DNA from 3 places in the Cupriavidus sp. 2KB_3 genome. Region 3 is predicted to be linked to each of the others. Evidence: riboswitches for the same ligand, from Rfam matches in the RefSeq annotation. Region 3 holds a riboswitch; each other region holds the start of a gene.
What was found. Region 3 has a riboswitch for cobalamin ahead of AB4120_RS03345 (TonB-dependent receptor). Riboswitches for the same ligand answer to the same signal wherever they lie in the genome.

Region 1 (3,270 bases), on a different contig from region 3:
CATCACGCGCAGCGTCGACAGGTGGTGACGCGTGTAGTGCCGGCCGAGCAGGTCGAACGACGCGTGGAGCAGGAAGCTCAGGCACGCCAGCCCGGCGGCGGGCAGCAGCGTGCGGGCATCGTAGCCCTTCAGCCCCTGCCACACCTTGGCCCAGTCGATGCCGCCCAGCGCGCGGAAGATCAGCACGGCCACCAGCACGACGAACGCCACACCGGCCACGCGTTTGACGGCTTTCCAGGGGATGCGCCGGCGCGCCTTGGCGATCATCGTCATGGGCAGTCCTGTTCGCGCGGGGGCGTGGGCACACCGCTTTGCCAGCCGGACGGCGGCGCGTCCAGCGTCGGCGTGAGCAGCTTCGGCGTATGGGCCGGCAGCCATCCCGCCCAGGCCGGGAAACGCCGCAGCGCGTGGAAGACCAGTGCCGTGGCCAGGCCCTGCCAGCGCGGGCGCGCGCCGTCTGGCGTGGCGGGCACTTCCTGGCAGCTGCTTTCCATGCGCGTGCGCAGGTTTTGCTTCAGTGCGGCGGCAAAGGCCGCGTCGCGGATGATGAGGTTGGCTTCGAGGTTCAGGAACAGGCTCAGCGGATCGAGATTGCTCGATCCGACCGTCGCCCAGTCGTCATCGACCACGGCAACCTTGCCATGCAAGGGCCGCTCGCAGTACTCGAAGATGCGCACGCCGGACTCGCGCAGGTGGGCGTAGAGCATGTCCACGGTGCGCTTGACCCACATCATGTCCGGGTTGCCCTGGACGATCAGCTGCACGTCCACGCCGCGCCGGGCGGCATCGCAGATCGCCTGGAGCAAGCGGTAACCGGGCAGGAAATAGGCGTTGGCGATGATCAGCTCGCGCTCCGCGCCACGGATGGCCAGCAGGTATTGGCGCTCGATGTCGCGGCGGTGCCGGTCGTTGTCGCGCGTGACGAGGAGCGCGGCACCGGGGCCGGCCAGCGCGCCAGCCTCGCGCATCCGGCGTGCCGGGCGCTGGGGCGGCGCCTTCGGGCCCGGTGAGTCGGCGTGGATGGCATCCAGCAGGAACACGTGGATCTCGCGTGCGGCGGGGCCGCGTACTTCGACCGCGTAGTCCTGCTTGGCCAGCGGGCCGGAATCGATCAGGTGCTGTACCGAGACGTTGATGCCGCCCACGAAGGCCACGCTGGCATCCACGGCAACGAGCTTGCGATGCAGGCGCCGGAACAGGTTGGTACGCATGCCGACCAGCCGCCGGCGCGGCGAGAAGAGACGGACAACCACGCCCGCCTCGACCAGCCCGGCCAGGAATTCTGGCGACAGATCGGCCGAGCCGAAGCCGTCGACAGTCAACGCCACGCTGACCCCCCGGCGCGCCGCCGCGATCAGCGCGTCGCGCAGCGGCTGGCCGACCTCATCATCGAACAGGATGAAGGTCTCCAGCAGCACGCTTTGCTGCGCGCCTGCGATGGCCGCCAGTACCCGCGGGAAGTATTCCTCCCCGTTTTCGAGTAGGCGGAACTGGTTTCCGGTTGTCCATGTGGGGCCCATCACAGGCACCAAGCACGAACGGTGCCCGCCGCCGCCAGCCCGCGCCGAGGCTTGCCAGACAAGGCTTCAGCACCCGAAAGTGGCCAGAACGTTGCAGCGATTACCGGGCGCGCCTACCTGCCGCTGCAATTTGGGCGCAGCAGGGGACGTCACTTTCCATGTGGCGCGCCAACCCGTAGAATCCGCGCCTGCGGCACAGGCTTTGCGTGCCGCGAGCGATTGCAGGTGCCCGCGCCTGGCGTGGGTTAAACGGGAAACAGGTGCGCCGTGGTCCGGGAGATCCGCCCGATGGCAAAGCCTGTGCTGCCCCCGCAACGGTCAGCAGGTCAGGAATCGCCATGCCGGTCCACGGACCGGCAGTCACTGCGCCACGCCGCCACGGCAGGCGCGGGAAGGCGGCGAAACCGGGGAGCCAGCCTCCCGCCCTGCAAGCCCGGATACCGGCCTGTGGTCATCATCGTCACCCCTGTTGCACGGGCGGGGTCGCCCGGCTTATCGATGACACACCATCCGCCTGCGCATTCCCATGGCCGCTCGCGCCCGGCCGCCGTCACCGGGCTGCGCGCCTTTGCCGCCTTTCTCGCTTTCCTCGCCAGCATTTTCGATGACCAGCCCGCCGACAGCCGGCGCAAGGTCACCGCGCTCTATGCGTTCCTGATCCTCGCCAACGTCGTGGCCTGGCTGTGGGCCTGGATCGCGTTCCGCCACCAGCCGGTACTCATGGCGTCGGCAGTGCTGGCCTATACGCTGGGGCTGCGCCACGCCGTGGATGCCGACCACATCGCGGCCATCGACAACGTCACGCGCAAGCTGATGCAGGAGGGTCGCTATCCGATCTCCGTGGGCTTCTTCTTCTCGCTGGGGCATTCGTCGGTGGTGACACTGATGTCCATCGGGGTCGCCTTCGCCGCCGTGTTCCTGCAATCTCACTTCGGTGAGATGCAGGACGTTGGCGGGCTGATCGGCACCAGCGTCTCGGCCACGTTCCTGTTCCTGCTGGCCTTCTTCAACCTGTTGATCCTGCGCTCGGTGTGGCGCGCCTTCCGCAAGGTTCGGCGCGGCGGCACCCTCGCCGCCCAGGACCTGGACCTGATGCTGTCCGGCCACGGCGTGGTGGCGCGGCTGTTCCGCCCGTTGTTCCGCATGACCTCGCGTAGCTGGCACCTGTATCCGATGGGCTTCCTGTTCGGCATCGGCTTCGACACCGCCACCGAGGTGGCGCTGTTCGGCATCGCAGCCGGGCAGGCGGCGCAGGGCATCTCGTACTGGAGCGTGATGGTCTTCCCGGTGCTGTTCACGGTCGGCATGTCGCTGGTCGATACCACCGACGGCGTGCTGATGCTGCGCGCCTATGGCTGGGCCTTCACGCGCCCGATCCGCAAGCTGTACTACAACATGACCATCACGCTGGTCTCGATCCTCGTGGCCGTGGTGATCGGCGGCATCCAGGCGCTGTCACTGATCGCCCGCAAACTGGAGCTGACCGGCCAGCCTTGGGAATGGATCACCGGCATCGGCGAGCAGTTCGGCATGCTCGGCTACGTGATCATCGGCGTGTTCGTGGTGAGCTGGCTGGTCTCCATGGCGGTGTATCGGATCAAGGGGTATGACAAGATCGACGTGAAGGTTGGCTAGAAGGCATTCGGGCGGGGGCGGAGGGTTTTCGATACAGCGTCCCAGAGGGCCAGTGCCTGGGCTTCGGTGAAAGCGGCCGGCGTTGAGGGGAGATTGCGCATCGTCAGCGCAAAAT
Region 2 (3,270 bases), on a different contig from region 3:
GTGGGCGCGTTGTAGGCGCTGGACGACAGTTCCTGCTGGAGGTAGTCGGTGCCGAACAGCAGCGTGTGGTCAGGCGTCAGCGCGTACTCGTTCTGCCAGTTGAACTGGCGGGAACGGGTGCTGAACAGGCTGTCGAACAGGCCGTTCTTGGTGGTCTCGGCGCGGTCCTCGCTCTGGGCGACCTTGAAATGGGTGCGCCAGTCGGGCAGCACCTTGCCGTTGACGAAGGCGGACAGCGTGTACAGCTCGCTATCCATGCGCAGGTCGTCGGTCGGCTTGCCGCTGGTGCTGTCGTACGACAGCTGGCTGTTGGAGTAGTACGCGGCCACGCCGGCGTCCCAGTCCTGGCTGAACTTGTGCTTCACCTGGCCGGAGACGCTCTTGTTCTCGTACGGGTTGTCGGCCGGGTTCGGGCCGATACCCTGCCGGGCGCGCGTGGGGTTGTCGCGATTCCATGCCGCGGCGTCGATCGACGAATAGCCGTCGGTCTTGAAGATCGAGCCGGTGACGTTGAACGAGGTATCGCCCACCTGCCCGCCATAGCCAACGGTGCCCTGGCGCGTGTTGTTGCTGCCGTACTCCACCGAAGCATTGGCCGCCGGGGCCTGGCCGGCGCCGCTCTTGGTGAAAATCTGCACCACGCCGCCGATGGCGTCGGAGCCATACAGGGCCGAGACGTTGCCGCGCACCACCTCGATATGGTCGATCTGGTCCGGCAGGATATTGGCGAGCTGCGCGGTGCCGCCGCTGGCGCCGGCAATGCGCACGCCATCCACCAGGATCAGCACCTGGTTGGAATTGGCGCCGCGCATGAATAGCGTGGTGTTGGCGCCCATGCCGCCCGTGGTGGCAAATTCCACGCCCGCCTGGCCGCGCAGCAGCGAGCGCAGGTCCGGCGACTGGGCATTGACGATGTCTTCCTGGGTGACCACCGTGGTGTGCGGCAGCGCCTCGGTCACGGCCTGCGCGGTGCGCGAGGCGGTGACGACCACCGGGGCGAGCGTCTGGCCAGGGGCGGCGCCGCCCGCATCCGGCGCGGCTTGCGCGTGGACCATGGCGGGCGAGAAAGCGGACGAGAAAACGGCGATGGCCGCCAGGATGGCGGGCACGAGTGGGCGGACCGGCGGCTGTGTCGCGGCGGTCGGCCTGTGGAGCGAGGAACGCATGTTGCTGGATGGATGGAAGCACGGCCGGGCCCGTTCCCCCGCGGGCCATATGGCGAAGTGGCGCGCCGCCGTGTGGAGCGGTGCGCCCGCGTTCAGGCCGGTATCCGGGCTGACGACATCAGGCCGGCCGCCTTCCCGATCGGTGGATCCCCGTCAAATGGCGGGGTGGATCAGTGGCATGCTGGCAGGCCCTTGCGCGGCGCATGGCGCGTGCGCGGTCGCTTACCGTTGCGGGGGCAGCACAGGTTGGCCCAGTGCGCGGCGCGCCCCGGACTCCCTGTTTCCCGTTGAACTGCGGCCCTGTGGGCAGGGTCGCGAGCACCTGGAACGTGCGCGAGTGTAGGCAGTTTCACCGGGGCCGTCAATCTGGCCGACGTGGTGCGGAACCGTCCACTCCGGCACCGTTTGCCCGCACGTTGCGTGACGATCGATGCAACTTCCGGGCGACGCTACAGTCAGAAACGTCTCGTTGACGACGTGGCCGATCCGGCATCGGCTAGAATCCCGAAACCTGACCCACAATCCATCGGACAGACAGGCACTATGCTCAACGAACTCGAACAACTGGCCGCCAAGATCGGGCGCGTGCTGCATCACGCAGACACCCTGGCGGCGGAAAACCAGCGGCTGCGCGCGGAGATCGACCGCCTGCGGGCCGAGGCGAGCCAGTTGCGCACGGACCGCGAAGCCATGGCGGCCGACCGCGAACTGCTCAATATCAAGATCGAGGAAGCCCAGCTGCGCATCCAGTCGATCCTGGACAAGCTGCCCACGGCCAGCGATGCGCGCCAGCTCGATTTGCTGGGTGAAGGCGCCCCGGCCACCGGCACCGACCCCGACGCCAGCGGCGCGCACCCCGCCCCCGGAGAACACGCATGAGCAACAAGCAAGTCGAAGTGAACATCGCGGGGCAGCCCTACCGCTTCGCCATCGCGCCGGATAATGAAGCCGCGCTGCTGGAAGCCGTGGCGCTGGTGGACAACCAGATGAACAAGCTCAAGGGCAACGTCTCCGCCAAGGGCGTGGAGCGCGTGGCCGTGATGGCCGCCATCAGCATTGCCTCGGACCTGCTGGCCATGCGCCGCAAGCAGGAAGAGGACGGGCAGATTCCCGTGGACGCCGTGCGGGCCCGCATCCGCGAGCTGAACGAGCGCGCCGACGAGGCACTGCGGCAGTACGCGCACGTGGGCACCGACCCGCGCGCGCAGGGCTGAAATTGAATAGGCCGAATCTGGCCGGACTTGAAATCACACCGCCTCGGCCGCACATGACAGCGATGTGAAGCCGATGGCGCAATGTCGGATTTGCCCGATGTCCGGTGTTGAAAATGTAACGATGCAACATGCCGAACTTGGTATGCCAGACGACGCGGTGTATAGTGTAGCCAGACTGCACAACGCCTCAACGGTGCAGCATATTGGTCAGGTTATCGCGCCCGGCCGCCGTTTTCATCCCATCCTGTTTCGAAACGGCAAACGTCTGACAACACCCAAGCTGCTCGCAGCGTAAGGTGAATATAAAGTCAGACGTTTGACAGTTTCCCTGCCTGGTTCGTGAGGGTCATAACTCCTTGAACCGATATGCATTGCATGGTGCGGGATTATGTCGTGTGGGCGAGCGCGTCACCGCATTCATAGTCTGGGTTCGCCTGGACTCCCTGAGTGGGTGATGTACCCAAAATACGACTTCCGCAGCCACTCTGAACCTCACTTGGGTTCAGGATGCCGACCCAGCGGCCGAGGCGGGGACCCCTCAGAAGGCGGTGGTTTTTAGAACCACCGCCTTTTTTCTTGATCGACGGACACTGGTATCGTGACGCCACCCGCCGCCAAACCGGGCCAACGCGCCCCCCAGTACTGGCTGATGAAGTCCGAGCCGGACGAAGCCAGCATCGACGATCTTGCCACGCGCGGCACGCTGCCATGGACTGGCGTGCGCAACTACCAGGCGCGCAACTTCATGCGCGACCAGATGCGCATCGGCGATGGCGTGCTGTTCTACCACTCCTCCTGCCCCGAGCCCGGCATCGCCGGACTGGCCGAGGTCTGCTCCCAGCCCTACCCCGATCCCACGCAGTTCGATCCCAAGAGCGATTACTACGACA
Region 3 (3,270 bases):
GAGACCAGCACGCCGCCCACCGATTCGTTGAAGTCGTCATAGCGCGCGCGCAGCACGGTGCCGTTGATGTCGAGCCGCAACCCGCGCAGCACTTCCACGCTTGCCGATGCCTCCAGCCCGCGCGACGACTGCTCGCCCACCTGCTGGGTGATCGTCGGGTTAGCCGGATCGCGCGAGAGCAGGTCGTTCTTGCGAATCTCGTAGGCCGCGAAGGTCCATTCGCCGCGATTACCCCAGAACGCCTGCTTCACGCCCACTTCCGCCTGCTTGCCGGTGGCGAGGTTGAAATTGCGCTGGGCGTCGGAGGTGGTGACCAGCGCGCCTAACGGGTCGGTGGCCGTGGCGTACTGGGCATAAACGGCCAGGCTCGGGGTGAACTGGTAGACAGTGCCCACGCGCCATGTGGTATTGGCGAAGGTCTTGTCCCAGGCCGAGCCGGCCAGGAGATCGGTGCGCGTCAGGTCGGCATGGTCGAAACGCACGCCGCCGATGACCGACCACTGCGGCGTGAAGGCGATGCGGTGCTCGCCGAACAGCGCGTACTGCGTGGTGTTGCTGCGGAAGCGCGGCGACGTGACGATGCCCGGCGGGCTGAAGAACAGGCCCGGATCGAAATCGCGCGCCGGTACCGTGGATGCACCGCCGTAGGGCGAGTTGTTCGAGTGGGTGAAGTTGATCTTGTTGACGTCGACGCCGACCGTGGTGGTGTTATCGAGCCCGAACAGCTTGCTGCGCACCGTCATGTCGGCGCGGTTGCCCACCTGCTCCTGGTCGTGCAGGATTTCCAGATAGTCCGTGCGGCGCACCTGCCCGGTGGCCGGCAGGTAGCTGTAGGTCTCGCTGTCTCGCCAATGACGGTGGCTGGTCAGGTAATAGAACTGGTTGCGCACGGTGACGCGGTCATTCGGCGTCCATTCGGCATTCAGCCGCGTCCAGCGGTCGCGATAGCTGATCTCGGCGTCGCCCACGTTGTAGTTCTTCTTGCGCAGCGAGCGGTCCAGGCTGCCGTTGACCAGTGGCGTGCCGAGGTATTGCTGCGGATGCTGGCTGCCGTCGTCATAGGACAGCGTCAGGTTGAAGTCCGGATTCACGTCCAGCCGGACGGACGCCGACACCATCAGGTTGTTGGCATCGCCCCGATCCACCCAGCCAGCCGTCCGGTTGTAGGCCGTGGCAAAACGGTACGACAGGTTGTCGTTGACCTTGCCGCCACTGTCGAAGGCCACGCGCGCGGTCTTCTCCGTGCCGCCCGTGATCTGGAGTTCGTTCTCGATGGGGCCGCGGATCGGCTTCTTCTGCACCACGTTGACGACGCCACCGATCGCCCCCTCGCCATACATGACCGATGCGGGACCGCGCAGCACCTCGATGCGATCTACCGACCACGTATCGAACGGGAAGGTCACCGTGCCGGAGGCCACATACATGCGCGTGCCGTCCAGCAGTTGCATGACCGAGCCCTGGCCGGCGAAGCCGCGCGCGCTGAGCGCGGTGCCGCCGTTGCCCGGGGATGGATTGCCGGTGATGCCGGTCGCCCGGGTGACGGCCTCGCGCACGCTCTGGTCGCCCCGCGCGCGAATGGTCTCGCCGCTGAGCACTTCTACGCTGGCTGGTGTCTCCAGCGGCGTCAGACCCATGCGGCTGCCCGTGTACTCGGGTTTCGAGAGCGCCATGCCGGGATAGGCGGCGTCGCTGACGACCACCGGCGGCAGAGACCTGTCATGCGATTCGGAGGTGTCCTGTGCGAACGCACAGGGAAGATTCAGGCCGGCCATGGCACCGAGCGACGCAGCCAGGACACGCGGCCGACGCCCCCGTGCGGAACGTGACGAAGTCTGGGCCGAGCGCGGGCGGCCAGCGGAATGCGCGAGCAAGTTGTATTTCATCGTAAAGCCGGACGACCCCGCCCGTGCAAAGGATTTCGATGATGACAACAGGCCGGTATCCGGGCTGACAGGCGGGGAGCACGTGCTCCCGGGAATCCGTCGCCTTCCCACGCCATGAGACGGGCGCAGTGGCCGCCGATCCGATGGACCGGCATGACAGATTCTCGAACCTGCTTACCGTTGCGGGGGCAGCACAGGCTTGGTCGCGGCTGGGCGACGCACCTGTTTCCCGTTTAACCCACGAAAATCGCGGGCACCTGCAATCACGGTCGGCACTGAGAAAGTGCCGCGGTGCGCATTCTACTCGTAACCGGGGGTTAGGCAGCGAGGCGAAGAACCAGACGATGCTCCCCGTCCTCCACACGCACGCGCACCGCGCCGTTGACACAGGGGATGGGCAGGTCATCAAGCATCGCGGTACACACCGTATCGCCGGCGCCCCGCCGCTCGACGCGAATATCGTAATGGGCGACACCGAGGGCGACACCGAGGGCGATGGTAGCCTGGAACCCCGGCCAGCTTCCGGGAATCCGGGGGGCGACAAGCAGCCAGGCGCCTTCCCGCCGGATGCCGAGGATACCTTCGATGCCTGCCCGCTGCATCCATCCCGCCGCGCCGGTGTACCACGTCCAGCCGCCACGGCCAACGTGAGGCGCCACCGAATAGACATCCGCGGCGACCACATAGGGCTCCACCTTGTAGCGATCGACCGCCGCCGGCGTCAGCGCGTGGTGGATGGGGTTGAGCATCGAGAACAGTTCGACGGCAGTGTCCGCGTCACCCAGTTCCGCGAAGGCCAGCACGCTCCACATCGCGGCGTGACTGTACTGGCCGCCGTTCTCCCGGACACCAGGCGGGTAAGCCCTGAGATAACCGGGGTCATCCACGCCCCCGTCGAACGGCGGCGAGAACAGCAGCACAAGCCCTTCCTTGCGGCGGACCAAGAGGTTGTCGAGCGACGCCATCGCCATCGCGCTCCGGGCAGGGTCGCCCACGCCAGACAGCACGGACCAGGACTGGGCGATGGCATCGATCTGGCAGGCCTCGCTGTACGCCGAGCCCAGCAGCGTGCCGTCATCGTAGGTGGCCCGGCGGTACCATGCCCCATCCCAGCCATGCTGCTCCAGCGCCTCGCGCAGCGCCAGGCCATGGGCGCGCCAGCGGGCGGCACGGACGGCATCGCGCGAATCCGCCAGCGGGGCGAATAGCGCGAGGGTGCGGGCGAGGAACCATCCCAGCCAGACGCTCTCGCCCTTTCCGCCGGCGCCGACCAGATTCATCCCGTCGTTCCAGTCGCCCCCACCGATCAGCGGCAGGCCGTGTTCGCCCGTCAGCCCGATGCAGCGGTCGATGCCGCGTGCACAGTGCTCGAACAGCGATGCGC

Region 1: it holds a riboswitch for cobalamin, as region 3 does, so the genes downstream of both, AB4120_RS11640 (HoxN/HupN/NixA family nickel/cobalt transporter) here and AB4120_RS03345 (TonB-dependent receptor) in region 3, are expected to answer to the same signal.
Region 2: it holds a riboswitch for cobalamin, as region 3 does, so the genes downstream of both, AB4120_RS13165 (TonB-dependent receptor plug domain-containing protein) here and AB4120_RS03345 (TonB-dependent receptor) in region 3, are expected to answer to the same signal.

The regions. Positions count from the first base shown of each region.
Region 1 covers NZ_JBFRHD010000009.1:39,911-43,180, forward strand. Annotated here, with positions in the region: gene AB4120_RS11630 (lysylphosphatidylglycerol synthase domain-containing protein) at 1-273, opposite strand, end outside; gene clsB (cardiolipin synthase ClsB) at 270-1,520, opposite strand; cobalamin riboswitch at 1,727-1,983, shown strand; gene AB4120_RS11640 (HoxN/HupN/NixA family nickel/cobalt transporter) at 2,019-3,155, shown strand; gene AB4120_RS11645 (T6SS immunity protein Tli4 family protein) at 3,152-3,270, opposite strand, start outside.
Region 2 covers NZ_JBFRHD010000010.1:143,825-147,094, reverse strand. Annotated here, with positions in the region: gene AB4120_RS13165 (TonB-dependent receptor plug domain-containing protein) at 1-1,166, opposite strand, end outside; cobalamin riboswitch at 1,245-1,508, opposite strand; gene AB4120_RS13160 (hypothetical protein) at 1,710-2,045, shown strand; gene AB4120_RS13155 (cell division protein ZapA) at 2,042-2,380, shown strand; gene AB4120_RS13150 (hypothetical protein) at 2,478-2,675, shown strand; RNA gene ssrS (6S RNA) at 2,703-2,918, shown strand; gene AB4120_RS13140 (EVE domain-containing protein) at 3,030-3,270, shown strand, end outside.
Region 3 covers NZ_JBFRHD010000003.1:529-3,798, forward strand. Annotated here, with positions in the region: gene AB4120_RS03345 (TonB-dependent receptor) at 1-1,775, opposite strand, end outside; cobalamin riboswitch at 1,920-2,162, opposite strand; gene AB4120_RS03350 (GH36-type glycosyl hydrolase domain-containing protein) at 2,204-3,270, opposite strand, start outside.